2 regions of the Sutcliffiella sp. NPDC057660 genome follow, and region 1 is predicted to be linked to the other one. Evidence: a T-box and tRNA genes for the amino acid it is inferred to sense, from the RefSeq annotation. Region 1 holds a T-box; the other holds one or more tRNA genes.

Region 1 (14,363 bases):
GACCGATCAGGCCTACCATTTCACCTGCATTCACCGTTAAATATATATTTTGCACGACCTTCATTTCATCGTCATAACCTGCACGCTTTAAATCTAGTGTCAGTAAATTCATCTATCGTTCCTCCTTCCTCATTATTTACGTAACTTCAAAAGAAAAAGTTTCGAATTTTCAAAAAAGGGTGGCGGTTCATTGTCGATTAATGTAATATTGTGAATAAGGAATAATAAGACAATTTTACCACGATAACTCCAATGCCAATTATTAAAATTGTGTAAATAGCATCATTATTCTAGAATTTTTTATACCAAATCGTGTACAATATAAACTAACTTAATACTAAACACCTAACATCAAGAATTATCTAGTAGTAACATGTTAAATACCGGATAAGGAGTGGTTTTTTGAAGCCTTCAACAAACCGTATGCTAACCCGTATTAAAGCCGTCTACATGTACATTCATGAGAAAGGGACTGTGTCCACACAGCAGTTGGTCGATGAATTTGGGATAACCCCACGTACCGTCCAGCGTGATTTAAATGTGTTAGCTTTTAATGGTCTTGTTCAAAGTCCGACAAAAGGTAAATGGTCTACTACAGAAAAGAAAGTTAGGTTGTCGTCTTAACGTTACATAAATATAATAAATCGCATATTGCAGTGTGAAGGAATCGGTTCGAAGTGGAATCGATTCTTTTTTTTGGGGGAATATGTTCGAAGGTTTCTTATACAAAAGAAAACAGGCAGGAGATTATTCTCCCGCCTGTTTTCTTGAGTGACCGCTAAATCAGCCACCTTTTCTCTGATTATTCTACATCAGTTGCTTCTGTAACAGTTTCTTCCACAATTTCTTCTTCCACTATTGCATGTACAGCAGATTGAAGAGCAGCATGCATTTTCGCTTTTTCATTAGCTTTTGCACTTGCCATTGAAAGGGATTTGTTTTCTACAGAAGGGTTTAATTTCTCTTCTTCAGTCACTTCTTCAGTCACTTCTTCTGTTACTTCTTCAGTCGCTTCTTCTGTTGTTTCTTCTGTTGCTTCTTCTGTTGCTTCTTCTGTCGCTTCTTCTGTTGCTTCTTCTGTCGCTTCTTCTGTTGCTTCTTCTGTCGCTTCTTCTGTTGCTTCTTCAGTCGCTTCTTCTGTTGTTTCTTCTGTTGCTTCTTCAGTCGCTTCTTCTTCCTTCACATCTTCTTCAGTGCTTGCATGTACAGCGGAATTTGGCGTTGCATGCAATTTAGCCTGCTCGCTTGCTCTTTCACTCGCCATGGATTTCTTCTTGTTTTCCCAAGAAGGATTCACTTTCGCTTCCTCATCCGTTTCTGGAACTTCAGTTTCGGGTACTTCCGTTACTGTTTCCACCACTTCTTCTGTGGTTTCTTCTGTCGGTTGTTCCACTACTTCAGGAGTTTCCTCTACTTTGCCCGCATGTACAGCGGAATTGGCTGCAGCTTTTTCTTTCGCTTGCTCACTGGCATTTACACTTGCTTGAGACTTTGCTTTGTTCTCAGCAGAAGGGGTCACTTTCGCTTTTGCAGGAAGTACAACTTTTACCTTTTGCTCAACGTTAACCTTTTGCTCCACTTTTGGCTTGTGGTCTTCTTTGTTTTCTTTACCTGCCGCTTCACTCATCTGAATACCGAAACCAAAAGATAGAACACCTGTTAATACTAACGTTTTTACGATTGCTTTACTGTTTAGGAAATTGATTTTCATTATGAATCGCTCCTTCAATTTTTAATAGAATGGTATATACATTATCTATTGAAAAAAGAAAGAGTTTTCTCAGGTGGCGGTGCCGGTGGTGCATTTACCCATTGGCTCCGAAACGTGAGATGATTTGACACAAAAGGCTCAATCAACACCATAACCGCCTCACCGGGATTTATGCCGAGGAAATCAAGTGATCCTTTGGAAGGCACTTTTGTATCTCCCGTATTCCCCGTAGGCTTTTTCTGAGATTGCTGCTGTTGCACCTGGAGGATGGTCGGTTCCCAGTCCTTCCTAGTTGGAAGTGGAACAGGAGTGCTTGTACTGGATTCTTCGCTTACGGATGCTGAAGAACCTTCAGACAAGGAAACATCCTTCTTGGAAGTATTCGACCCTGTTTTCTCCTCTGAATTATTGTTATGTATGATTTCTGGCTGCTTTTGAGTGGAGGAACTCGGTTTGTCCCGTACCTCGTCTTCTGGAGGCGTGACTGGAACCGTTTTATCAGGTTGAGATGGAACTGGTACCACTTCTATTTTTTGTTTTACAGGCTCTTTTTGAACCGCTTCCTCTGCTTTTTCACTGGCTTGCTTTGGTAGTTCCTTTACTGCATTGCTTTTCGCTTGTGGAGTTGGGACGTTCCGGTTTTCCTCTGCAATTGGATTGAATTCCTTTTGAATTGGAGCTTCAGCCTTATCTGGCTTTTGCGGGACGTTTCCATTCGGAACTGTTACTACTTCAGAGGCTTGCTTTCCCTTCCCCTCAGGCGGATTTCCACCTTTTTCAGCACCAACTGCATCCGGCAAAGTCAGTACAAACAAAAATAATAGAGGCAGAAACCATACTCTTCGCACGTTCATCGCTTCACCTCCTTATATTTGGCTATTATAATCTTCTAAATATTTTTTCGCTATATGTCGGTTAATGAGGAAAATAGTAGAAATTTATCAGTTTAAATTTCAGAAAACATAAAAAACACTCCTAATTTACTAGGAGTGTCCTGACATATTATCTATTCTCTTTTAAGAGTTCCAATTCTTCGTCTGTCAGTTCCCTGTACTCACCGAGTTCGAGATCCGGATCGAGTTCCAGCGGTCCCATGCTGAGCCTCTTCAGATAGGTAACCGTTTTTCCGACTGCCTGGAACATTCTTTTCACTTGATGGAATTTCCCCTCGACGATGGTGACTTCAATTTCCGATTGAGGACCGGCAGAAAGTATCTTCAGCTCGGCAGGCAAGGTTTCATAGCCATCATCCAACGTGACACCTTCACGGAATGCTGCAATGTCCTCTTCCGTTACTTCCCCGTCAATTTTTGCATAATAAGTCTTGGGTACATGCTTTTTCGGTGATAACAGCTGATGCGCAAGCTGTCCATCATTGGTCAGGAGCAGAAAGCCTTCCGTATCCTTATCGAGTCGTCCCACAGGAAAAGGCTCAAAAATCTTATCCTCTTCTTGTAAAATATCCACAACCGTTTCCTGTCTGTGATCCTCGGTTGCCGATAAGAAGCCAGGAGGTTTATGCATCATTAAGTAGATGAACTCGCGGTATTCCACCACATCATCCAATACCGTCACTTCTTGTTCCTCGGGCTCCACATGAACCTTTGCATCCTTCACTACCTTGCCATCCACTTTTACAACGCCTGTCTTCAACAGCTTCTTCACTTCTTTACGAGTTCCGTAGCCGCTGTTTGCCAATAGTTTATCTAATCTCATAATTAACTCCTTTGATATTAGAGGCCTCTTTCACCTGTTTTTCTATTTAAAAACGGAAATCTGTTCCCGAAAAGGTACATTAATAAATTGCTGCGATAGCTTAGGAAGAAGTAGATTCCCGCTCCAACAGCTGCACTGATGAATATCACGATAATTGCCTGCAAGCGTCCATCGCTGTATGGAATGAATCCTCCCAATAACTGAAGTACGATAAACACTCCTACTATCATGGCAATATTGAAAATGGTCATCAGCATCGTTCTTCTGAAAACGATGGAATAGTCAAAGCCTGTGTATTTCTTTATAGCCCATAGATTCATTACTACACTTGCAGTATACCCGATTCCGGTTGCGACAATCGATCCTTCTGCACCCATGAGGAAAATAAGCGGGAAGTTGAGCACAAGCTTCAACCCTATACCAAGCGCCAATCCATAGACTGTATATTTCTGGCGGTTAATTCCTTGCAGGACAGATGCCGTTACTGTGAAAATGGCAAGCGGGATCGCAGTTGGTGCGTACCAGGTCAGCAAATATCCACCAAGCTCATCGTAGGAATAAAAGGCTGCGTATGCCGGTCCGCCGAGTATGGAAAGACCGATGCAAGCTGGCAATGTTAAGTACAGCAGTATTTGAAATGTCTTGCTCATCTGACGCTGCAGGACATCCTGGTCATTACTGATAAAAGACCTGGTGATTGCAGGCAATAATGACAAGGCAAATGCAGTAGCAAGCGTGATTGGGATCATGACAAGCTTTTGGCCGTAATTGTTGATGATTGCAAAAGCATCACCGGAATTGTCGTACCCAGCCATCGCCATTATTTTGTTAAAGCTGAAGGTATCTACCAATTGATACAAAGGCATGGCAAGTCCGACAAATACGAAAGGAGCCGCATAAAGGACTATTTCCTTGTACATTTCCTTGTAGGATATATCCATGGTACCCTTATCCTTCTCCAAAAGGGTGTCCAAATGCTTTTTCCTGCTGAACCAGTACCATATGAGTATGGCAAGTCCAGCGACCGCCCCGATAAACGCACCAAAAGTGGCATAACCAATTGCGGTAGGCAGACTACCTTTTGTTACATTCATGATTATGTATACACTGCCCAACAAGAATATAATCCTTGCGAGCTGCTCTACAACTTGTGAAACGGCTGTAGGCCCCATTGATTCATGGCCTTGAAAGAATCCTCTAATCAAACTCATGACAGGTACCAGTAATAGGGCAAAACTGACCATTCTGATTACCAATGTTATATCATCATAGGAGTGCTTACTGCCTTCATTGATGATCATCGGTGAAAACACCGGTGCAAGAAGATATAATACGAGAAAGGAAACTATACCTGTTATACTCATTAACAGAATACCGGAGCGGAACAGCTTTCTCCCGACTGCGTACTCATCCAAAGCATTATATTTAGCGACGAACTTTGATACTGCCAATGGCACGCCCATTGTTGCCACACTCAAAACAACTGAGTAGAGAACATAGGCATACGTATATAATTCTCCCCCGCTCTTTCCTACCAAAGTATAGAACGGAAAAATATAGACTAATCCTAACACCCTGGAAAGCATCGTTCCCAAAGTTAATATAAATGTACCTCTTAATATATTCGATGTTGACATAAAATCCCTACCTACTATATGTAACTTTTTGTCTAACCTTAGTATTTTACCATAAAGGGTGTTGACGTGTATGTTTTTTACCAGCCTGCAATGACGCTTCTATTGAGTGAAATATTGGAAAAAGCGATGAATGGCGTGTCATCCTCCAAGTGTTCAAATGCCTCTTTGCAAATGACTACATTGAACTCCCCATAAGCATCCGCCTCGAGAAGAAGCCGGCCAGCTTCCTCCCGGGAAAAAAGAACCCCGAATTCATCTTTGTTATTTATCCTCGCACAAAATATGTAAGCATCCATCTCTTTTTCATAGAGCCATGCATAAGAATACTTATTTATTTTTGTCGGAATGAGATCATCTAATGATGGTATGGACAAGAGCAGGACGGGAATCCCGCCATCGATGGTCCATCCACCGTCTTCAGGATGATGCGCTTCGGTTATATTTGGTGAATAATTCATTGTATACCCCTTTTTCGTTAACTTTATCTCTCAAAATCATACGGAAAGATGTCTATTTTGTCCAACATCCGTTTACAGTATATAATAAAGGATAGGTTTTCTAAATTTAGTTGGTTGGTGAAAAGATGAAATATGATGTAATAATAATTGGCGGCGGTCCGTCCGGTCTGATGGCCTCCATAGCTGCAGCGGAACAGAAAGCACGTGTCCTTCTGTTGGATAAAGGAAATAAGCTTGGCAGAAAGCTGGCGATCTCAGGCGGAGGGCGCTGTAATGTGACAAATAGGCTGCCTGTTGATGAAATCATCAAACACATACCCGGTAACGGAAGATTCCTATACAGTGCGTTTTCAGAGTTTAGTAATGAAGATATCATCAAGTTTTTTGAAGGGCTTGGTATTCAATTGAAAGAGGAGGACCATGGCCGCATGTTCCCTGTGACCGACAAGGCGCAGAGTGTGGTGGATGCCCTTTTGGATAAAATGAAACAGCTGAAAGTGGAGATCCGTACAAATACCGCTGTAGAAACGGTGGAATATGACGAAGAACGAACCAAAGGGGTCCTGCTGAAAAATGGGGAATTCATCGAGTCTACATGTGTCGTCATTGCGGTTGGAGGAAAATCGGTACCGCATACAGGTTCTACCGGTGATGGCTACCCATGGGCAAAAAAAGCGGGACATACAGTGACAGATCTTTTCCCTACGGAAGTTCCATTGACTTCAACAGAGTCTTTTATCCGTGAAAAACGATTGCAGGGGCTGTCCTTGCGCGATGTTGCTCTAAGTGTATTGAACCCTAAAGGCAAATTGGTCAAAACACATCAAATGGATATGATATTCACTCATTTTGGTGTGTCGGGACCTGCAGTATTGCGTTGCAGCCAATATGTTGTGAAAACGATGAAGAAGTTTAATGTTCGAACCGTCACAATGAACCTTGATGTTCTTCCAAGCATCAATGAGGAGCAGGTTTTCCAGGAACTGCACAAACTATTAAAGGACGAACCAAAAAAAGCCATTAAGAATGTTCTTAAAGGAATTGTGCCTGAGCGGTACTTATTATTTTTATTGGAGCAATGTGGTATCGATGAACAGGAAATTGGTGCAACTTTAGCACATGAGAAAATAAGGGACCTCGCGAAAATGTGCAAGCAATTCCGCTTTGAAGTATCCGGCACGTTATCCATTGAGAAGGCATTCGTGACCGGTGGCGGTGTTTCTGTAAAGGAAATTCATCCAAAAGAGATGGCTTCCAAACAGAAAGAAGGATTATATTTTTGTGGGGAAGTACTTGATATCCATGGATATACTGGTGGTTACAATATTACATCGGCTCTTGTTACCGGAAGGCTGGCAGGCTTGAACGCCGGGAAAAAGGCAGCAAGCCTACGCAGTTACCATTAATACAAACGAGAATACTAGTCCAAGTCCTACACCATACATTGCGAATTCATTCATAAATGATTTGTCCTCAGTCATTACCGTTTCGTTTTGAGTGTGGTGGTTCATGTTCCATCCATCCTTTCGAGTTTGTTATGTTATTAGATTAGACGCTTGTCCCAAATAATTGTTACAGCTTCTTAATAATTGTTTCTTGTTTTTAATAAGTTACTTATCTCTACCCACATTTACGAGCCTGATAAACATCTTTTTCGGATTTTTTCAGGCTCTGAATATGACCATTGCCGAAAAGCAATAGATCTGCTCCTCTTCCTCCAGTAAACATCCCACCTGATACTTGATATCTATCAAATCCCTGTCTGCAAGCCCTCTCAGAAAGTCGTTTACCGAATCCTCGAGGTCCCGCTCATGCTCTTCATCAAACATTTTGATTTGAATCAAGCCAGTACACCTCCTTTTACTTTTATGTATAGGAGAAAATAGACGTATTTATACCACAGCCGAAGAGGAAATTCAAAAAAAAACACCCCCGAAGAGAGGCGCCTTCCTTTAGTACCCTAGCACTTTCATCATTCCCAAATAAATGAAGACGGCCGCAAACCCGATAGAATACTTGCTGACTTGAAAATAAGTGATGGGTGGTCGTTGCTCTTTCAATTTTCCCATCAATTCCTTGACGAATTGATGATTCCTGAATTTCAAGAAGAATACCTGTATATCACTTTTATCAAGATCCTTCCAATTGATTTTGATTTCCTCATCACTATCATCCAAATAATAGTAGGTTATGTAATTGCTGCTTAAGTAATCTTCGTTCCCCTTCACTTCTCTAATATATTCGTAGCCATTACTGTCCAGGTGCTGTTCCAAAATCGCAAAAAATGTGTATGGCTCATAGCTCCATACATGCATTTCCGTGTTCTTCCGCTCCTTCACCAATGTTAACAGACTAATCAGCAAGGGGCCGGCGACCGCCACAAAGACTCCCTTTTGCAATTCCATTTGAATGAATGCAATCAACAATATAAGAGAAAACATGGCACCATACAGGATGCGCCGGTATCGGTCACTGCTTGAGATGGAAGAAACACCTTTTGATCTGAATTTTGATACACTTTCATAGATAAGAAGCAAACCAATGAAGATTAAAAACAAGTAGAATGAATGCTGTTGAATGAATTCCATGTGATCCCCCCCTTCTATATCTACGATTTGCAGGGGTTGTTGGTTTCAAGGAACTAGATTTTTATTGTATAGAATGTACCTTGAGTGGAGTTTATATAATCTGCCCCTGAACTTTGGATAATTCTTCTGGCAGTATGAGGTTTATCAAGTAATAGATATCTCCTAAGCTCTTTATTATTGATTGTTGGACTAATGAGCAATGCATAATCCTCCAATGCAGGTAGATGTGCAGTTGCTGACACGAAAGAGCAATGCTTACAAAGCCATTTTCCATGGTGCCATGTCATGGGGGATGTAGTAATGCACCTTTGACAAAATACTCCAGGTATAATATCGCTGGGAATAATTCCGAATTGAATTATCGGACTAGTTTCAGATGGGGTATCTTCTTTGATAAAAAGTGAGGATATTCTCTTATAATCTTTCTTACTTAAGATTTGATCGGGGTATTTTTTCAGGTAGTTTTGAATTCTATCGTGAAGTGCTGGAGCTTTTATTACATGCCTCTCAACTAAGCCATGCAGGGAATCGACCTTAATGACAGCTTTAGGGTTTACCATTACAATCAACCGTTCTATAGGTAGCAGGGGTAGATTTTTTGACTTCATCCATTGAATCAGTTTCATTTCCTGCATTTTCACTTGTAAGATGGGATCAGGGAGTGAAAGTAATGGGTTATTTTCGACCTCTTGTATTACCTGTTGAAATTTTGGATCAAAGGATAGTGTACCTTTATAGTTCTTCACCTCCAGAATAAGCATGAAGTTGGGATGGAGGAGGGTGTTGTCCATTTGGAAAAATGATTCTTTAGTATGCGGCAGCCTGAGATCCTGGAAGATAGAAAATGGAGGATTTGTTTTAGGCAGAAAGTCCATATAATAGTCCAGGGATTGCTCCCCCTTGTAACCAGCCTGTTTAATACCGTGTTCCCTTACAATATCCTGATATCTCCAGTGGTCTTTACGAGCTCTTCTTGTAAGTGCCTTCAACACTCTTAACTGATAAGATATGTTTCTATGTTTTTATATCAAAAAATCACTTCTCTCTTCTTGGGATTAACCGATACTTTCGTTACCCCACATTTGTTTTCCTTCAAGAGAAGTTCGGAGATGGTTTTCAAGTTTTTCATTTTTAAGATGATTGGATCGAAAAAATGTTGGTTTAGTTTACTTTTATAGATCATTTCTTCCGTTTACATATCAAAATTGCAGTTTGTGAAGCATTTAGGATAATTTTTGGGTTTATATGAGGTTAAGAAATCATTAATCTGATGTGATTCTAACAAAATTAATAATCATACTAACAAATTAACAAATCATTCTAACAATTCTTCGTAACATTCTAACAGATTCCTAATTCATTCTAACAAATCCTGATTGCACCTATTCACAATCATCCAATCTCGCCACAATTAAAAAGGACCAGCATAAGCCAGTCCCACTCCTCAATACAAAATTATTCCACGTCGCCTTCCCACTCCAGCATGCCGCCTTCCATGTTTCGGACCTTATATCCCTGATCCTGAAGGTAGTGGCAGACATTTTCGCTGCGGCGGCCTGAGCGGCAAATGACGATGTATTCTTTTTCCTTATCAAGCTGATCCAGACTTGCCGGAATATCCCCCATGCGTATGTGCTTCGCTTGCTTTATTTTACCTGTTTCAATTTCTTCATCTTCACGGACATCAACAAGAAGCAGTTCTTCCCCTGCATCCAATTTCTTTTTCAGTTCATCTGTTGTAATGGTTTTAATCTCTTCCATTTCGTAAAACCTCGATTCTATGTAGTGTGTAAAGATACATTCATTCTAACAAAAATAAAACAAGACTACCAAATCTCCGGCAGCCTTGCTTTCATATATCAAGAGAAATCAGTTCGCTACGATATTCACCAATTTACCGGGAACAGCGATGACCTTACGAACCGTTTTTCCTTCGATGGATTCTTTTACTGTTTCATCAGCAAGTGCGATCTCTTCCATTTTTTCACGAGTTGCATCTGCCGGGACATAAAGTTTCGCTTTCAGCTTACCGTTTACCTGAACAACGATTTCCACTTCATCCTCGACTAGCTTCGCTTCATCATACACCGGCCAAGCTTCGTACGTGATGGTTCCTTCGTTGCCAAGCTTCTCCCAAAGTTCCTCGGCAATATGCGGACAAACTGGGGACAATAGCTTAACGAATCCTTCCACATACTCTTTAGGAATAACATCCGCTTTGTAGGCATCATTGATGAATACCATCATTTGCGAGATGGCCGTGTTGAATCGAAGTCCTTCATAGTCCTCGGTTACTTTTTTCACCATTGCATGGTACGTTTTCTCCAACGTATCCTCTTCCGTCAATTCCACGACTTTGGAGCTTAGCTTGCCATTCTCTTCGACAAACAATCTCCATACACGGTCTAGGAATCTGCGGGAGCCGTCCAATCCGTTTGTGCTCCAGGCGATGGAAGCTTCCAAAGGTCCCATGAACATTTCGTATAGGCGTAATGTGTCTGCACCATGGCTTTCCACGATATCATCCGGGTTCACTACATTCCCTTTTGATTTACTCATTTTCTCGTTATTGCTACCTAAGATCATCCCTTGGTTAAATAGCTTTTGGAATGGCTCTTTAGTTGAAACTACTCCGATATCGTAAAGGAATTTGTGCCAGAATCGGGCGTAAAGCAAGTGTAGTACAGCATGCTCCGCTCCACCGATATAGATGTCCACTGGCAACCATTCTTTTAATTTTTCAGGATCAGCCAGTTGTTCGCTGTTATTTGGATCGATGTAGCGCAGGTAGTACCAGCAGCTTCCAGCCCAGTTTGGCATCGTATTCGTTTCGCGACGACCTTTTTTGCCTGTAACAGGATCGACCACATTGACCCAATCCTCGATTGCAGCAAGTGGAGATTCACCGGTGCCGGAAGGACGGATGTTTTTTGTTTTAGGTAAAAGAAGTGGCAATTCTTTTTCCTCGATGGCAGACATCGTTCCATCTTCCCAATGAATGATTGGAATAGGTTCACCCCAGTAGCGTTGGCGGCTGAATAGCCAATCACGAAGACGGAAAGAAATTTTCTTTGCCCCTTTTTCGTTTGTCTCTAACCATTGAATCATATTTGTAATGGCTTCTTCTTTGCCAAGCCCATTCAGAAAATCAGAGTTTACATGTTCTCCGTCACCCGTGTAGGCTTCTTTGGTTACATCCCCACCTGCTACAACTTCCACAATCGGAATCTCAAACTTTGAAGCAAATTCATAGTCACGCTCATCGTGTGCAGGAACGGCCATGATGGCACCTGTTCCATAGCTCATCAATACATAATCCGCGATCCAGATTGGAAGCTTTTCACCATTGGCAGGATTTACTGCATATGCCCCAGTGAATTCCCCTGTTTTTTCTTTGGAAAGCTCGGTACGCTCCAAATCACTCTTGCTTTGGATTTTTGTAATGTATGCTTCGACAGCATCGCGCTGATCCTCGGTTGTAATCTTTTTCACTAATGGATGCTCAGGAGCTAATACTGTATAAGTTGCACCAAAAAGTGTATCCGGTCTAGTTGTAAAAACAGTGAAGGATTCTTCTGTTCCATCAATGTTGAAATGGACATTGGCACCTTCTGAACGGCCAATCCAGTTTCGCTGCATTTCCTTCAAGCTTTCCGGCCAATCCAATTCATCCAAGTCATCGATAAGTCTGTCTGCGTAGGCAGTGATTTTCAGCATCCACTGCTTCATCGGTCTGCGTTCTACAGGATGGCCACCGCGCTCACTTTTCCCATCGATTACCTCTTCATTCGATAGAACGGTACCTAAAGCAGGACACCAGTTAACCGGAACTTCATCAACATAAGCTAAGCCTTTTTCATAAAGTTTTAAGAAAATCCATTGTGTCCATTTGTAGTAGTCGGGATCTGTTGTGCTTACTTCTCTATCCCAATCATATGAGAATCCCAATTCCTTTATTTGTCTGCGGAACGTGTTGATGTTTTTTTCCGTGAATTCAGCAGGATCGTTACCAGTATCCAACGCATATTGCTCAGCCGGTAATCCAAACGCATCCCACCCCATAGGGTGTAAAACATTGTGACCTTGCATTCTTTTCATTCTGGAAAGAATATCTGTTGCTGTATAGCCTTCCGGATGCCCAACATGCAAACCAGCACCTGAAGGGAAAGGGAACATATCAAGTGCATAAAACTTCTCTTTTCCTTTTTCCTCATGTGTTTTAAATGTTTTGTTTTCTTCCCAATAATGCTGCCACTTTTTCTCGATATCCTGATGTTGAAACGACATCTTCATTTCCTCCTAAAAAATAAAAATAAATACAAAAAACCCCTCATCCCTATAAAAGGGACGAGAGGTTTGAATATACATAACCTACCGCGGTACCACCCAGATTATTATCACAAATATGATAATCACTCGAATCCTTAACGCGGATGATACGGCAAAATATTACTGCCTTCATAGGAAGGGTTTCACATCTGCTACTCCAAGGCGAGTTCATGAACGCTCGTTTGTTGACTCTCACCACCCGTCAACTCTCTTGTGCTCGTTTCGTTCACTACTGATCCTTTTCAACGTATAAGTTTTGTTGTTAATCTGTATTGTAAAGAATTTATTGGAAAACTTCAAGGGGTATTTTCATTAATCATTATGAACTTTTTTCAAACTAATTATTCTCAGCAGTAGTTAGCAGCACTCTTTTTTGTTGTCTGAGTCCTTTTGGTTGCTCTCGCAGCATTTTTCTTCCTGGACTTCCACGATCTCCACTTTGCAACAGTCATCCTTCTTTTTCTTGAACATTAAAAACATCATCATCTACTCCTCTTAATATCAATTTTTTTTGATTAATAAAGCGTTTTTTATTCACAAACGCAGCAAGGTTCCTGTTGGTCATTCCAGCTTTTTGTCAGCTTCAAGGAACTCATTTTGAATGGATTACCGATTTTCTTTCTTTCACCCCTTGAAGCTTTTGCCATCATATGAAGCATTTGTTCTTCCCTTAGGCTGTTGATTTTTTGGCTGTTCATATTTGCCAATGTATAAAAATTGGTATGCATTTTAATCTCCCCTTAAATCAATTTATTTTGATTATCTACTTTGATTATATGCGGAGAGGAAAATATATGCAATGAAGTTAATCAATTTTATTTGATTAATTTTCGACAAAAAACGCCAGATGCCATGCAGCACCTGGCGTTTTCATTTATTGCACGGTATACCCTCCGTCAATAACCGCAGCCTGACCAGTGATTCCAGCAGCTGAATCACTGGATAAAAACATCGCATAGTCTGCAATTTCCTTTACTTGAAGCAATCTTCTCTGCGGGACAAGGGGATAGATGACCTCTTCCAATACATTCTCCAATGGAACTCCCCTGGTCTCCGCCAAGTCTTTGAGCTGATTTCGTACCAATGGCGTATCCACATATCCTGGACAGAGTGCATTGACCGTGATGCCATGGGCAGCTCCCTCGAGAGCGGTGACCTTTGTCAATCCTATTACCCCATGCTTGGCACTGTTGTAGGCGGCTTTTCCCGCAAAGCCGACCAAGCCGTTGATGGAAGCCATATTGATAATACGGCCGGATTTCTGTTCTTTCATAATCGGAAAGACATGCTTGGTTGCGACGAATGGAGCAACCAGCATCACTTTCATCAAAAGCTCAAACTTTTCCGTCGGGAAGTCTTCGATCATGGAGACATACTGAAGGCCCGCGTTGTTGATCAATACATCCATACGCCCGAACTCCCTGATCGCAGTATCGATTGCATCTTTTATATCATTTTCAGATGTCACATCACATTTGATTCCTAATGTCGTCAACCCTTGCTTGTTTAAGGCAGAGCTTGCAGCTTTCACCGTTTCATTATTTAAATCCGTCAACACCACTTTAGCGCCAGCTTCTGTGAATTGTTTTCCTATTTCATATCCAATTCCCTGGGCTGCTCCTGTGATGAGGACAACTTTATCCTTTACCAATTCTGCTCACTCCTCAATGTTTTTAGATACCAAGTCCAAGTGAGAACAATGCGATCGCAATCGCTACACCAATCAATGGAACAATTACCGTAACGGCAGCGACAGGTCCATAAGCCGCCTGATGGGTCTCTCCACAAATGGCACGGACGGTTGTTACAACATAACCGTTATGCGGAAGGGAATCCAGCGCACCGGAAGATATGGCAACCGTACGGTGAAGGGCTTCAGGATTTACACCCATATCAATATAGTGCGGCGCAATCAACGGAAGTG
Region 2 (14,363 bases), on a different contig from region 1:
TCTACAAATTAGGCTCTTGTGAATTTCTAATTTTTAGATTATTATAAAATTCAGTCAGGCTAATCCATGTATTTCACGGATTTGCTTTGTAACAAACATAATTCAGGGGGGTAAACAGAAAATGAAGTCAAAAAAGAATGTATTCTTGATGCTTCTTCTTTCACTGATGCTGGTCCTATCAGCATGTAGCGGTGGAAACAGCAGCAACAAAACAGATGGGGATACTACCGGTGAAGATGCCGGTAAAGAAGGCGGAGAGCTAGTATTCGTAATCTCTCAAGATGCGCCGACACTTGATCCTCACGGAATGAACGACACTGCGACTACAAATGCAACAACTCAGCTATTTGACCGTTTAACGGAATATGCTGCTGACGGAAGCGTAGTACCTGCACTTGCTGAATCTTTCGAAGCGGTGGATGACACTACTTGGGAATTCAAATTAAAAGAAGGCGTTAAATTCCATGATGGCACTGATTTCAATGCAGATGCTGTTAAAATGACAATCGAACGCATCATCGATCCTGAATTCGCATCTCCACGTGCTGTAGTATTGAACATGATCAAAGAAGTAGTAGTAGTGGATGATTACACTGTTCAATTCAAAACAGAAAAACCATTTGCGCCGCTACCAGCTCACTTAGCGCATAATGCTGGTTCTATCATCGCTCCTTCTGCAATTGAAGAAGAAAACAGCGGCGGTAAAACAGTTTCCGAAAATCCAGTTGGAACTGGACCTTTCAAATTCGTTTCCTGGTCTACTGGATCTGAAATGATTTTTGAAAAGAACGCTGACTACTGGGGAGAAAAGAAGGCAGCTGTTGATACATTGAAATTCGTAGTAGTACCAGAGCAAGCTACTCGTATGGCAATGCTTGAAACTGGTGATGCTCATGTAGCACAAGTTGGTGCATCTGATGTAGAGCGTGCTAAAGGAATGGCTGATGTAACAATCACTTCCGAAAAAAGTACTCGTATGGACTACTTAGGATTCAACATGAACAAGGCTCCTTACGACAACCTGAAAGTGCGTCAAGCAATCTCCATGGCGATCAACAAATCCGACGTTGTTGACGGAATCCTGGATGGCCAAGGTGTACCTGCTGTAGGACCACTTGCTCCTACAGTTGTAGGAAACTTCCAAGACCTTAAACCACTGGAGTATGACGTAGAAGCTGCGAAGAAATTGATGGAAGAAGCTGGATTCGCTGACGGCTTTGAAACTACTCTATTCGTAAACGAAGGTAACAAAGAGCGTTCTGATATTGCCCTTCTTGTACAAGATCAATTAGCTGATATCGGAATCACTGTAAACATCGAAACTATCGAGTGGGGTGCATTCCTTGAGAAGACTGCTGCTGGTGAGCATGAGCTATTCATCCTTGGATGGACTACTGTAACAGCTGATGCGGACTACGGTCTATATGCATTGTTCCATTCATCCGCTTTCGGAGCGCCTGGTAACCGTTCTTTCTACAAAAACGAAAGAGTTGACGAACTACTTGACCTTGGACGTTCTGAAACTGACCAAGCTAAGCGTGACGAAGCATACAAAGAAATCTCTGAAATCCTGGTAGAAGAAGCTCCAATGGTTTACTTGCAACATCCGGACTTCATCTACGGAACTAATGGTGTCGCTTCTGGTTTATTCGTAAACTTCAGTGGTACTCCATTCTTCAAAGATGTAAGACTAAAATAATCGTTTCATAAAGAGATCCTCCGCTTCTTGGAAGTGGAGGATCTTTTGTTTGTTCCATTCTATGCCGACTGGAGGTTTTTATAAGATACAAAGAGGATACTAATCAGAGTAAGTGACAGTAAAATGAAAAAGGCTGGCAATGTCATGGCTTCTGGCAATAGTATGCTTGCAACCATCAACAGTCCACCGATAACCATAGGATAGGAAGCAGGTCTAATAATTTTATTCCATGCATGATTCATGGAAGGGCCTTTCACATGATGGGATGATTGTTCTGGAAGCTTGAATCTTGGAAGAGTATTGGCAGTAGCAATAAGGGAAAAACCAACAATAAGCGGCACCATCATCAGCAGGTTGAAGCTGTTGCCTGAAACTGTATAAAGAAGCGCGATATGAAACAGGAAAAACATAAATGTAAAGGAAAGGAATATGCTTTCAAGACCGTTTTTATATCTTGTATAGTAGTTTTGCAATGCCTTTTGCCTGGAAATCAATAGCAAATTGCTATTCAGAAGAATAAGAGTCAAGGGAAGCACCCAAACGATTACCTCCTCCTTTCCGTACTTTTCTTCCACTACCTCCATATCCGAACCTAAAAAAAAGATGCTTGCTCCAAAAGCAACAAGTATAAGCAATGTGATCAGACTTTTTTTCATCATAGTGTTTTTCCTTCCCCCTTGTTTTGATTAAATTGAATAATCCACTTCATGACATCCTGAAACACACTCGAATTTAAAGAATAATAAACATACTGCCCTTTTTTCTCGGCAAAAACGAGATTCGCATTTTTCAATACGGACAAATGCTGTGAAATACCCGGCTTGCTCATTTCGAAATGATCCGCAATCTCCCCCACAGTCAGATCCCTGTCACGAAGCAGATCCAATATCTTTCTGCGGTTTTCATCAGATAGCGCTTTAAATAATTCATTAATTGACAATGGCGAACCTCCTTTTAAGCATTTAAGTAATTACTTATTTAATTACATGATAACTGTTTTGGGATTATAATGCAATTCTTTTCCCGAAAAAGGAATTCCCAAAGAGAGAATTCCTTTAAATTCACTATTTTGATATATATATCACTCAGCTAGCGGTATTCTTATCCTAAAAGCCGTTCCTTTGCCATACTCACTCGAAGCATCGATCCTTCCTTTCAGCAGTTGAACAATTTGAAAGGAAATGGTCAATCCTATACCTGTTCCCATATCTTTGGTCGAATAGAAAGGAGTCCCGATTCTGCTCAGTTGGGCAGAGGTCATTCCAATTCCGTCATCCGCTATTTCGATAACCGCATTTTCCTTTTCGCGGAAAGCATGGACAGATATGGTACCCCCTTCGCCAATGGCCTCTATTCCGTTCTTGATGATGTTTATCAGAACCTGTTTCACTTCATCCTTATTTGCTTTAATGTATAATTCCCCTTCAATCGAATGCTGGAAGGTAATGCTCTGGATATTCGTATAAGTGGACATCAGCTGCACCACATTTTCAATTTCCTTTGTGAGATTCATTCTACTGAATTCCTGTTTATTGGGTTTAGCAAGTGAAAGATAATCCTGAATGATGGCCTGTGCCCGATCGAGCTCTCCTATCGATATTTCAATATATTTTTTCTGTGCATCATTTAAATTTCCATCCTTGCTCATCAGCTGCAGGAATCCGCGTGTGGAGGTCATCGGATTTCTCACTTCATGTGCTACAGAGGCTGCAAGCTCACTAACGACCTTCAGCTTTTCAGATCGCTGCAGTTCACGCTGTAAATTCATCTGCATATTCAAATTTTCAATGATTAGCATCACAGTTACCAATGTCACCCATGTAACAAAGGACACAAGAAAGGTGACGAATATCTCGTCATGTTCATTTATCAGGATTAGACGTACGGTCCTTGTCAGTGTAATGAAGAAGAATAGAATGCTGACAACCAGAATCTTAATCTTTTTTTCCAACCCCTGAAACCACATAGAAAAGATGGATAACAGCACCGCCACGATAGCATAGTTCACCACCATGATCAGAAAGCCAGGTTCATCCAAAATAAACAAATATCCCAGCATCGCAAGCAACAAGGTAATTCCAAGGATCCAACCCCCATACATAAATGCAAGGATGATTGGAATGATTTTCTGGTCATAGGTATCTCCATTGGTCACTTCAATCGGGAAGGACATCGTAAAAATGAGCATAATCAGCAATACCATAAGAAATTCATAATTGATTCTTTTCGTAAAATCCGTTATGCCTTTGCTTAAAAATTGATGATAAAAAAGAATAGGAAATAATATGATTAAGACATGATATAAAACGTGCCCGATATTTTCAAACATACCAACGCTCCTACAGGCCTAGACTCGACGTTAATTTATGTATTACTTCTAATACTTCGCCTTTCGCATCATTTTCTCCTTCTGACAGGCAAAAGAAAAACCAGCTCAATAGGCTGGTTTTTCGTTATGCATATTTCATTTCCTGTTCTTTCTTAAAAAACTCCTTCATCGCATGAAATACATCCGGCTTCTGCTTCAGAATGTAGTGACGGAATTTTTCATCGTTGACATTTTTATAGGCTGACATGAGAGTGGAGTGCCTATTATACTGATTTACCTCTCCATAGCCGAACATATTGGATACCTTCATCAGCTCCCCTACCAGCTTCACACAGCGTTGATTATCAGAGGTCAGGTTATCCCCATCTGAAAAATGGAACGGATAAATATTAAATCGAGTTGGATTGTATTTCGTATCAATCAGTTCCAAAGCTTTTCGATACGCCGACGAGCAGATCGTACCACCGCTCTCACCCTTGGAGAAAAAGTCCTCTTCACTTACGACCTTCGCTTCCGTATGATGGGCGATAAATTCAATTTCCACTGTTTCGTACTTCGTGCGCAGAAAGCGTGTCATCCAGAAGAAGAAGCTTCTGGCCATGTACTTCTCCCACATGCCCATGGACCCGCTCGTATCCATCATCATTAGCACCACTGCCTTGGATTCCGGTTTCACCACTTCATTCCATGTCTTGAATTTCAGGTCCTCCTGAAAGATGGGATGAAAGCTGGCAGTTCCTTTCATGGCATTCCGTTTATATGCCGACATCATGGTACGCTTCTTATCGATATTCCCCATTAATCCGGTGCGTCTTATATCATTGAATTCATAGTGTTCTATGATATTTTCATCTCGTTCCTTCTGCTGCAGATTCGGAAGCTCCAACTGGTTGAATAATGCGGCCTCTAAATCCATCATCGATACTTCCGCCTCATAATAGTCCTCACCAGCCTGATCTCCTGCTCCCTGCCCTTTTCCTGGACCCTTCTGCTGACCCGACCCGTCCCTGGCAACCACATCGCCTACCTGACTTTCTCCATCGCCTTGGCCAACGTGCTTGTTTTTGTCATAATTATAACGAATTCTGTACTCATCTAAAGACCTGATTGGAATCTTTACGACCTCTTTGCCATTTGACATTACAATGTTCTCTTCTGTAATAAGATCTGGCAAATTATTCTTGATAGCCTCCTGGACCTTTTCCTGATGGCGCTTCTGGTCGTCGTGGCCTTTTCGATGGAGGGACCAATCCTCTTTGGATACTACAAAATTCGTCTCATCTGACATCGTCATTCGATATCCCTCCTTTTATTTGGTTAAAAAAACATTTTTACACTTACCGGAACATTTTTGTCATAAGTCACATACAATATCTTGTTGAAATTTTAAAGAGACCAACCTTCTATCAAAAGAAAGGTTGGTTACTCTATCCTATGCACGCAAACGGAATAATTGACAGATTATTTAGATAATTAGGCTCGTAATACGTCAAAATTAGACAAGCGTCAATGCTTTCTTAGTATTACTAGATTTATGCATAAAGCAGCTCGTTTTATACTGATATAGAAAAATAAAAAGGCTGGGACAAAACTAAAAAATGCCAATAAAAGACGAACTATATAAGTTCCGGCTCTAAATACCGCTATTGATTTCCGTGCAAGACTTCGCTTTCCGCGGTGACTCGTGAGCCTCCTCGGCTTCGCCTGCGGGGTCTCACATTGGCCACTGCTCCTGCAGGACAAGGAAGGCTTCGTAAGCCATACATCGCACGCAGAAAATGCTCGCATTTTCAAGGAGTCTCCGTCTTGCACTCCAATCAGCCGCTGGTGTAACCTAGAAACTGAACAAATACTTCAAAAAAGACCCGAACTAATTGAATTTTTCAATCAAATTAGTTCGGGTTTTATTTAGGCTAAAACACTTATGTCCCAGCCTCACTCTTTTTCATTTTTTTCATTATCTTCATGCTGCTTTGGATCCCGTTCCTGGTCCGTTTTATTTTCCTTAAGCTGCTCCATTTCCTTAGCCAGCTTTTCCATTTCCTTTTCGTTTGGCGCCATTGTATTTTCTATTTCATTAGATTTTTCTTTTTTCATTGTTATCACCTCTTATTCTTAATTTTCCCATTCTGAGTGGATATGAAACCAATGAGCCTGTTATTGTGCCTTCCTACCTATTTTGCGAGTTGGAGGAGGGGGTATGGACTTGGTATCATTATGATGAGCTTTTGGAGGAGGGATGAGGGGGATGAAGCTCTTCATTGAAACTGTGAAAAGCTTTTGAGTGGCTTTCTTCTTGTGAAATGTCCATCATAAGCTTGATGATGGACTTTTTTGCCGGATTCTTCATGCAAAATGGCCTTCATAAACCGGATGATGGACTTTTTTACTGGTTTCTTCATACGAAAAGGCCTTCATCAAAACGATGAAGGCCTGTTTATTTTACTCTCGTCATCCACTATCTGTTCAGCAAGCTTCCCACATAGCGCAGCAGGTCATTGGCGGAGGTGGAATTATAGCCGTGCTCATCCACCAATCGGGCCACTACCTCATTTATCTTCTTCAATTGCGTCTCATCCGGGGTTTTAGAAGAAGTCGTAATCTTCACCACATCCTTCAAATCAGCAAACAGCTTCTTCTGGATCGCTTCTCTCAGTCGCTCATGGGAGTTGTAGTCAAACCGCTTCCCTTTGCGCGCATAGGCGGAGATGCGAATCAGAATCTCTTCACGGAATGCCTTCTTCGCATTTTCCGATATACCGATCTGCTCCTCAATGGAACGCATCAGCTTTTCGTCAGCACTCATTTCTTCCCCGGTTAACGGATCACGCAGTTTCGCTTTATTGCAATACGCCTCCACGTTATCCAGGTAGTTATCCATCAATGTCTTCGCGGACTCCTCATAGGAATACACGAACGCTTTCTGGACTTCCTTTTTCGCAATATTATCATATTCTTTTCTGGCAACAGAGATGAAGTTCAGGAATCGCTCACGATCCTCATTCGAAATCGAGGCATGCTGATCAAGTCCTTCTTTTAGGGAACGCAGCACATCAAGCGCATTGATGGATGGTACCTCTTTTCGAATAATCGTGGACGAAATACGGTTGATAACATAACGAGGGTCGATCCCGCTCATACCTTCATCCCCATACTCCTTTTTCAGCTCCTGAATATCGACCGAGTTGAAGCCCTCCACCGACTCTCCATCATACAGGCGCATCTTCTTCACCAGATCAATATCACCACGCTTGGCTTCCTTCAAGCGGGTCAGAATCGTAAACATCGCTGCCACTCTTAACGTATGTGGAGCAATATGGACGTTCGCAACATCGCTCTCATTAATCATCTTCTCATATATTCTTTCTTCTTCTGTAAGCCTCAAGTTATATGGAACCGGCATTACGATAATCCGCGAATGCAAAGCCTCATTCTTCTTATTAGCAATAAACGAGCGATATTCCGTTTCGTTCGTATGGGCCACAATCAGTTCATCCGCACTGATGAGCGCAAAACGCCCAGCCTTGAAATTCCCTTCCTGCGTCAAGGACAATAAGTGCCATAGAAATTTCTCATCGCACTTAAGCATCTCCTGGAATTCCATCATCCCACGGTTTGCCTTATTGAGTTCCCCATCAAAACGATAGGCACGCGGATCGGATTCAGAACCAAACTCCGCAATGGTTGAAAAGTCGATACTGCCAGTCAGATCTGCAATATCCTGCGACTTCGGATCGGATGGACTGAAGGTACCAATTCCGACACGCTGATTCTCCGATAGGAAAATCCGTTCCACCAATACATCCTCAATACGTCCTCCATATTCCTTTTCAAGCCTCATCATATTCAATGGCGAAAGATTACCTTCAATTCGAATGCCATATTCCTGATAGAAGTCATCCCTTAAATGGTGCGGGATCAGATGAAGGGGATCCTCATGCATCGGGCACCCCTTGATAGCAAAAATTGCTCCACGTTCTGTATGGGAATACTGCTCCAACCCTCTTTTTAAAATGGTGACGAGCGTCGATTTCCCCCCACTGACAGGTCCCATCAGAAGAAGAATCCTTTTTCGGACATCCAACCGCTTTGCTGCTGGATGAAAGTACTCCTCCACCAATCGCTCCAATGCTTCCTCCAAGCCGAACAAAGCACTGCTGAAGAAATTATACTTCCGCTGGCCATTTACCTCTTCCACGCCAGCATCTTTGATCATATTGTAAACCCTTGAATGAGCGGATTGCGCTACCCATGGTTCCTTATTTATAATCTCCAAGTACTCTCCGAAGGTTCCTTCCCACTTCAGCCGCTGTTCTTCTTCCCGATACTTTTCAATTTTTCTTAAAATATCCATAAGGACCTCCCCTTTATTACATCTTCAAGAGCGTGATTGCGTGATTAATATACTCTATGCCCATCCTGAGTGAAACATGCTAAGAAAAGCGGAGCCTGCGAAGCTAGACAATGAACAGCGGAACCAGCTCGCTTAGCCCCGACATAAAAAAGGCTGTCATAAATTATCCACACATTCCATTCACATTACTTGTCCTTTGGGATATAATATAGATAGTATGCTTACTTGAAACTACCTTACATAAGGAGGAATTAACGATGGGAACAAGCGGATTCCTGATTCTTGCCGTATGCCTTGCTTTCCTTACAGCAATTTTCACTGCTGGCTTTGAAGGAAAACCAGGTACTCGTAAAAAGTAATTACAGCACATACAAAAAAGGCCTCCACATGGAAGGCCTTTTCTATTTACACTTCCGGACACTCGATGGAAAGATCCGGATAGCCCTGCTGTCGCAAAGCTTCATATATTAAAATTGCTGCGGTGTTCGATAGGTTCAACGAACGGACATTGGTCGTCATCGGTAAACGCAGGCACTGCTCTAAATTGCTCTGAATCAAGTCCTTCGGCAAACCGGTCGTCTCTCTCCCGAAAACAAAAAAGTAGTCTTTTTCCAGACTGCTGTAATCAAAAGAGCTATGCGTTTTTGTTCCAAACTTCGTAACATAGAAAAATTCAGCTTCCTTGTGTTTCTCAAAAAATTCTTCCAAAGAATCGTAATATAACACGCTCACAAATTCCCAATAATCCAGGCCAGCTCTTTTCAGCATTTTATCATCTGTCGAAAAGCCTAAAGGTCGGATCAGGTGCAAAGTAGTGTTCGTTGCTGCACAAGTACGTGCGATATTTCCAGTATTAGCCGGAATCTCTGGTTGATATAGTACTACATGTAATCCCACAATCGTCACCTCAATTTATACCTCAAATATTTCCTATACAACAATACCTTTTTATTGAATGAGAATCAACCTTTAATTCCTGTCGATGATATGAAAAAATTTGTATTTGATATTCGGTGTATATGCTGTGGAATCCTCATACTTCCAATACCGCATTCTACTATTATAAGTGTGCGCATTTACCAGTGGTTCATTATTCGGGTCCTTGGCTACCACAATCGTATTATGGTCAAATCGACCATCACCTTCAAAATCATAACAGATGACATCCCCTGGCATGAGTAGATCCGCACGCGCAACCTCCCTTGACTTCATTCCTGATTTTGCAACAGGGAGATACCATCGGAGGGCATTTGCGACAGTCCACGTGTAGCTCCAGTCTTTGTTCCTCATCCACCACGCACCGCTTTTCTTCGGATAACCAACCATTGGAGCCCCGCCTTCATGCAAGCACTGAGAAATGTAATTTGTACAGTCCACATCAAATTTCTTGTACTTTGGATTAAACGTATTCCACCATTGCTCCGCGTAGCGCACCGCTTCCAACCTATTGTAAGTAAATCTCACATTTCTATCCAAGTCTTCCTCCTCCACGGATGGAAGGGAGACCTCATGCATATTCGCTCCCTCTTCATGCAAGGGTATATCTTGGACCACATCCCCCCCGTGACAAACTGCATAGCGGTGATCGGATTCCTCCTCCATATACAACTCTTCATTTAGTTTTATGAGGTACCTTACATGCACTTCATATATGGCTGTCTCCTCGTCCATATCCCTGTTCATAGATAGGATTCTCCCCATTGCGGAACATTTCACGATTTCCGCTCCTCGCCTTCTATGCATCTCCTTCTTTCTTGAAATAGTATCTTCATTAATAAATGATCTACCTGTTTGCCTGCTTTTATATACATACTGATCCAACCTGTCCTGAACATGCAACATAAGCTTCTCTCTCATGTACAACCCTCCATCATATTATCCTTATATTCATAGTATGATGGGGAATTGATAAACATTAGAAAAAGTTGGAATACAAAAAAGACGAGAGTTTCACCCCTCGCCTTTTAGCATCGCCATTCCTTTATCGATTTCAGATAGTACAACCTCGTCCTGTTCTGTCTCTTTTAACTTTATTAATGCTTCCAACGCAGATAAGTCACCTATCTTTCCGACAGCCCAGGCAGCAGTACCGCGAATAACAGGCCTAGTATCATGCTTCATCAATTCCAATAGATCAGGAACAGCCGTCTTGTCCTTATAATGTGCCAGCGCTAAAATGGCATTACGCTGGATTGGCTTCTTCCCTCTCCACGAGCCGGATATCCTTCCAAACCTATCCTTGAATTCCCTATTTGATATCGTAAGAAGAGGCCTCAGCTTTGGCTTCACAATTTCTGGATCAGGCTCCATTTCAGGATGCAAATGAAAGTCCATCCCCTTGTTTTCAGGACATACCGTCTGACATGTATCACAGCCATAAAGTCGGTTACCGAGCTTTGACCGATACTCCTCTGCCAGAAAACCTTTCGTCTGTGTCAAAAAAGCAATGCATTTATTCGAATCGAGCTGTCCACCTTGAACAAGCGCACCTGTCGGACAAACCTCCACACATTTATTGCAAGTACCGCAATTATCCTCCAAAGGCTGATCCGGCTCAAAGGCAATGGTCGTAATCATTTCCCCAAGGTACACATAAGACCCAAACTCGGGAGTAATGATTGCACAATTCTTACCGCTCCAGCCGATCCCTGCACGTTCCGCTACAGCACGGTCACTAAGCTCACCTGTATCAACCATTGATTTCATAGATGCATCAGGATGTTTCTCCCTTATGAATGCCTCCAGCTGCTGGAGCTTATCCCTTAATAAATGATGATAATCCACTCCCCAGGAAGCACGGCAGAAAATCCCTCTCCGATCCTCCCGTGTACTCCGTGGAGCATCCTTTAGCTTCGACGGATAGGCCAAGGCGATGGCAATGATTGATTTAGCTCTTGGAAGCAGCAATTCAGGATTCGTCCTCTTCTCAATATCCGACTCCTCAAAGCCGGACTGAAACCCGTTTTCCTGCTGAACCCGAAGCCTCTCCTTCAATCCGGTAAAGACACCTGCACTTGCAAATCCGATTTTATCGATACCAATCTCTTTGCTAAAAGCAATTATCTCGTCTTTCAGCTTCTGGTTGGCTATATTCAAAATAAACACCTCCTTTATAAAAACGGCTTAAAGCCTTTCTATCAGTCATCATTTCTATATCCTAAACGAAATATGTTACACTTACCATATTGAAAACAATGGAAGGGATGAAAAGTATGAGAGTAACGCTGGAATCTACAGTCAAAGAACTTATCCCCAATGCAAAATTCGGTATCATATTCTATGAAGATATCACAATTGGCAGCTCTCCTCAAATGCTGAAAGGAAGGATCCGATTATTCCAGGAATCCTTGAACATAGACCTAGTGGATAAAGAGATGAAAGACATTCCGGGAATAATGGAATGGCGATCTATTTTCAAACAGACCGGAACAGACCCTTCCAGATATCGTCCTTCAGTGGAAGCCCTTTATCGCCGTATAAAAAAAGGACAGTTCCTGGAGCCTTTCAACTCTGCTGTAGACCTGAATAATTTCTTTTCCCTGAAATATGAAATCCCTCTTGGCATCTATGATTCCACTAAGATTAACGGGGATATCTCCATCACAATTGGAGAGGAAGATAACACCTACGAAGGACTGAACGGCCGTGAAGTCACCCTTCATAACATGGTACATACAAAAGACGCCACAAGCTCCTTCGGCAGTCCCTTTGTAGACAGCAAAAGAACAGCCATCACAGAAGCCACCACCTCAGCAGTACATATCATATACCTTAAACCCTCCATGGACAATACAGAATGCCAAGAAATGCTGGAAGCCATTCTAAAAATGTTCACCCAGGTCCATGGCGGCACGGGACGCGTGGTCATGGTGGGGACAGGTTCCTTGTCCCACATAAACAGAACCATGTAAATGGAGAGCCTCTTCTTTAAACTAGAAGGGGCATTTTCATTCGTACCCATATATGAACAAATTAAAAAACGCAATGCATCGTTTTCAAGAAACGAGACACTGCGTTATATACTATGTATGGAGCGGGTGATGGGAATCGAACCCACGACATCAGCTTGGAAGGCTGAGGTTTTACCATTAAACTACACCCGCATAGACAGGTTGGATAACTTGTCTATAAAATAAGTACCGGTGGCCGGGGTCGAACCGGCACTCCAGAGGAACACGATTTTGAGTCGTGCGCGTCTGCCAATTCCGCCACACCGGCATAACAATAACTCAACTATTCAAATGGTGCCGAGGACCGGAATCGAACCGGTACGGTAGTCACCTACCGCAGGATTTTAAGTCCTGTGCGTCTGCCAGTTCCGCCACCCCGGCTTATATAGTTATAAGCCTTCGTTTTTGAATAGTGGAGGTGGCAACCGGATTTGAACCGGTGATAAAGGTTTTGCAGACCTTGGCCTTACCACTTGGCTATGCCACCTGAATTTTTTTTGGAGCGGAAGACGGGATTCGAACCCGCGACCCCCACCTTGGCAAGGTGGTGTTCTACCACTGAACTACTTCCGCAAAATGGCTGGGCTAGCTGGATTCGAACCAACGCATGTCGCAGTCAAAGTGCGATGCCTTACCGCTTGGCTATAGCCCAATAATATTGCTTTTAATATTTATGCTATTTGTATTGATCTATATGACTAAATCAATCATTTAAAAATAATGGGGCGACTGATGGGAATCGAACCCACGAATGCCTGAACCACAATCAGGTGCGTTAACCACTTCGCCACAACCGCCACAATATGAATATAATTGGCAGGGGCAGTAGGAATCGAACCCACACCGGAGGTTTTGGAGACCTCTGTTCTACCGTTAAACTATGCCCCTATAGATGAATATGTTACTCTTTTTAAAAAAATGGTGGAGGGGGGCAGATTCGAACTGCCGAACCCTAAGGAGCGGATTTACAGTCCGCCGCGTTTAGCCACTTCGCTACCCCTCCATATATGTGGTGCCGGCGATAGGAGTCGAACCCACGACCTACTGATTACAAGTCAGTTGCTCTACCAACTGAGCTACACCGGCAAATGAGAAAGGATGATTATTTTCACTACGTGAAAGAATCAAAGTGGCTCGGGACGGAATCGAACCGCCGACACATGGATTTTCAGTCCATTGCTCTACCAACTGAGCTACCGAGCCTTATAAATGGCGGTCCCGACCGGGATCGAACCGGCGATCTCCTGCGTGACAGGCAGGCATGTTAACCGCTACACCACGGGACCATTTTGGTTGCGGGGACAGGATTTGAACCTGCGACCTTCGGGTTATGAGCCCGACGAGCTACCAGACTGCTCCACCCCGCGATAATAATAATTAAGTTATAGTATTCTATAAAAACTTAATGGTGGAGGATGACGGGATCGAACCGCCGACCCTCTGCTTGTAAGGCAGATGCTCTCCCAGCTGAGCTAATCCTCCTATGTATGGGGAAAGTTATTTTCGCTAGCGCGAAAAAACTATGGTGACCCGTACGGGATTCGAACCCGTGTTACCGCCGTGAAAGGGCGGTGTCTTAACCGCTTGACCAACGGGCCAACAAATAATGGCGGAGAGCAAGGGATTTGAACCCTTGAGACGGCGTTGACCGTCTACACGATTTCCAATCGTGCTCCTTCGGCCACTCGGACAGCTCTCCATAATATGGCTCCACCAGTAGGATTCGAACCTACGACCCTTCGGTTAACAGCCGAATGCTCTACCGCTGAGCTATGGTGGATCAATATCAGCCTGGCAACGTCCTACTCTCACAGGGGGACAACCCCCAACTACCATCGGCGCTGAAGAGCTTAACTTCCGTGTTCGGTATGGGAACGGGTGTGGCCTCTTCGCCATCATTACCAGACAAATATTATTATAATATATCTTTGAAGAAAATCAAGCGTTTTTTTGCTATATTCCTTCAAAACTAGATAACGTTTTTTCTTACCAAGATTCACAAGTGTCGTTCATTGTTTTTGGGTTAAGTCC

The links. A T-box is a leader RNA that pairs with one kind of tRNA and senses whether it is charged. The one in region 1 lies ahead of leuS (leucine--tRNA ligase), so its partner is inferred to be a tRNA-Leu.
Region 2: it encodes a tRNA-Leu, which carries the amino acid that the T-box ahead of leuS (leucine--tRNA ligase) is inferred to sense. The anticodon was not compared.

What each region holds. Positions count from the first base shown of each region.
Region 1 covers NZ_JBHVHV010000015.1:109,934-124,296, forward strand. The annotation lists gene ACFVAD_RS17815 (ABC transporter ATP-binding protein) at 1-112, opposite strand, end outside; gene ACFVAD_RS17820 (DeoR family transcriptional regulator) at 403-624, shown strand; gene ACFVAD_RS17825 (hypothetical protein) at 803-1,711, opposite strand; gene ACFVAD_RS17830 (hypothetical protein) at 1,753-2,565, opposite strand; gene ACFVAD_RS17835 (pseudouridine synthase) at 2,714-3,427, opposite strand; gene ACFVAD_RS17840 (putative polysaccharide biosynthesis protein) at 3,445-5,064, opposite strand; gene ACFVAD_RS17845 (hypothetical protein) at 5,142-5,522, opposite strand; gene ACFVAD_RS17850 (BaiN/RdsA family NAD(P)/FAD-dependent oxidoreductase) at 5,648-6,928, shown strand; gene ACFVAD_RS17855 (hypothetical protein) at 6,911-7,033, opposite strand; gene ACFVAD_RS17860 (sporulation protein Cse60) at 7,187-7,366, opposite strand; gene ACFVAD_RS17865 (hypothetical protein) at 7,475-8,110, opposite strand; gene ACFVAD_RS17870 (nuclease-related domain-containing protein) at 8,164-9,099, opposite strand; gene ACFVAD_RS17875 (rhodanese-like domain-containing protein) at 9,566-9,871, opposite strand; gene leuS (leucine--tRNA ligase) at 9,980-12,397, opposite strand; T-box leader at 12,451-12,694, opposite strand; gene ACFVAD_RS17885 (hypothetical protein) at 12,797-12,925, opposite strand; gene ACFVAD_RS17890 (hypothetical protein) at 12,970-13,167, opposite strand; gene ACFVAD_RS17895 (3-hydroxybutyrate dehydrogenase) at 13,314-14,090, opposite strand; gene ACFVAD_RS17900 (GntP family permease) at 14,113-14,363, opposite strand, start outside.
Region 2 covers NZ_JBHVHV010000004.1:263,790-278,152, forward strand. The annotation lists gene ACFVAD_RS05970 (glutathione ABC transporter substrate-binding protein) at 122-1,699, shown strand; gene ACFVAD_RS05975 (SdpI family protein) at 1,759-2,358, opposite strand; gene ACFVAD_RS05980 (autorepressor SdpR family transcription factor) at 2,355-2,633, opposite strand; gene ACFVAD_RS05985 (ATP-binding protein) at 2,781-4,028, opposite strand; gene yhbH (sporulation protein YhbH) at 4,153-5,322, opposite strand; gene ACFVAD_RS05995 (hypothetical protein) at 5,964-6,125, opposite strand; gene ACFVAD_RS06000 (hypothetical protein) at 6,287-6,430, opposite strand; gene ACFVAD_RS06005 (PrkA family serine protein kinase) at 6,487-8,382, opposite strand; gene trmL (tRNA (uridine(34)/cytosine(34)/5-carboxymethylaminomethyluridine(34)-2'-O)-methyltransferase TrmL) at 8,788-9,288, opposite strand; gene ACFVAD_RS06015 (amidase domain-containing protein) at 9,352-10,239, opposite strand; gene queG (tRNA epoxyqueuosine(34) reductase QueG) at 10,333-11,478, opposite strand; gene ACFVAD_RS06025 (B3/B4 domain-containing protein) at 11,595-12,293, shown strand; tRNA gene ACFVAD_RS06030 (tRNA-Gly) at 12,412-12,485, opposite strand; tRNA gene ACFVAD_RS06035 (tRNA-Leu) at 12,520-12,600, opposite strand; tRNA gene ACFVAD_RS06040 (tRNA-Leu) at 12,625-12,713, opposite strand; tRNA gene ACFVAD_RS06045 (tRNA-Cys) at 12,746-12,819, opposite strand; tRNA gene ACFVAD_RS06050 (tRNA-Gly) at 12,831-12,905, opposite strand; tRNA gene ACFVAD_RS06055 (tRNA-Gln) at 12,910-12,984, opposite strand; tRNA gene ACFVAD_RS06060 (tRNA-His) at 13,054-13,129, opposite strand; tRNA gene ACFVAD_RS06065 (tRNA-Trp) at 13,147-13,220, opposite strand; tRNA gene ACFVAD_RS06070 (tRNA-Tyr) at 13,252-13,335, opposite strand; tRNA gene ACFVAD_RS06075 (tRNA-Thr) at 13,343-13,418, opposite strand; tRNA gene ACFVAD_RS06080 (tRNA-Phe) at 13,463-13,535, opposite strand; tRNA gene ACFVAD_RS06085 (tRNA-Asp) at 13,543-13,618, opposite strand; tRNA gene ACFVAD_RS06090 (tRNA-Met) at 13,623-13,699, opposite strand; tRNA gene ACFVAD_RS06095 (tRNA-Val) at 13,739-13,814, opposite strand; tRNA gene ACFVAD_RS06100 (tRNA-Glu) at 13,856-13,930, opposite strand; tRNA gene ACFVAD_RS06105 (tRNA-Ser) at 13,940-14,031, opposite strand; tRNA gene ACFVAD_RS06110 (tRNA-Asn) at 14,038-14,112, opposite strand; rRNA gene rrf (5S ribosomal RNA) at 14,122-14,238, opposite strand.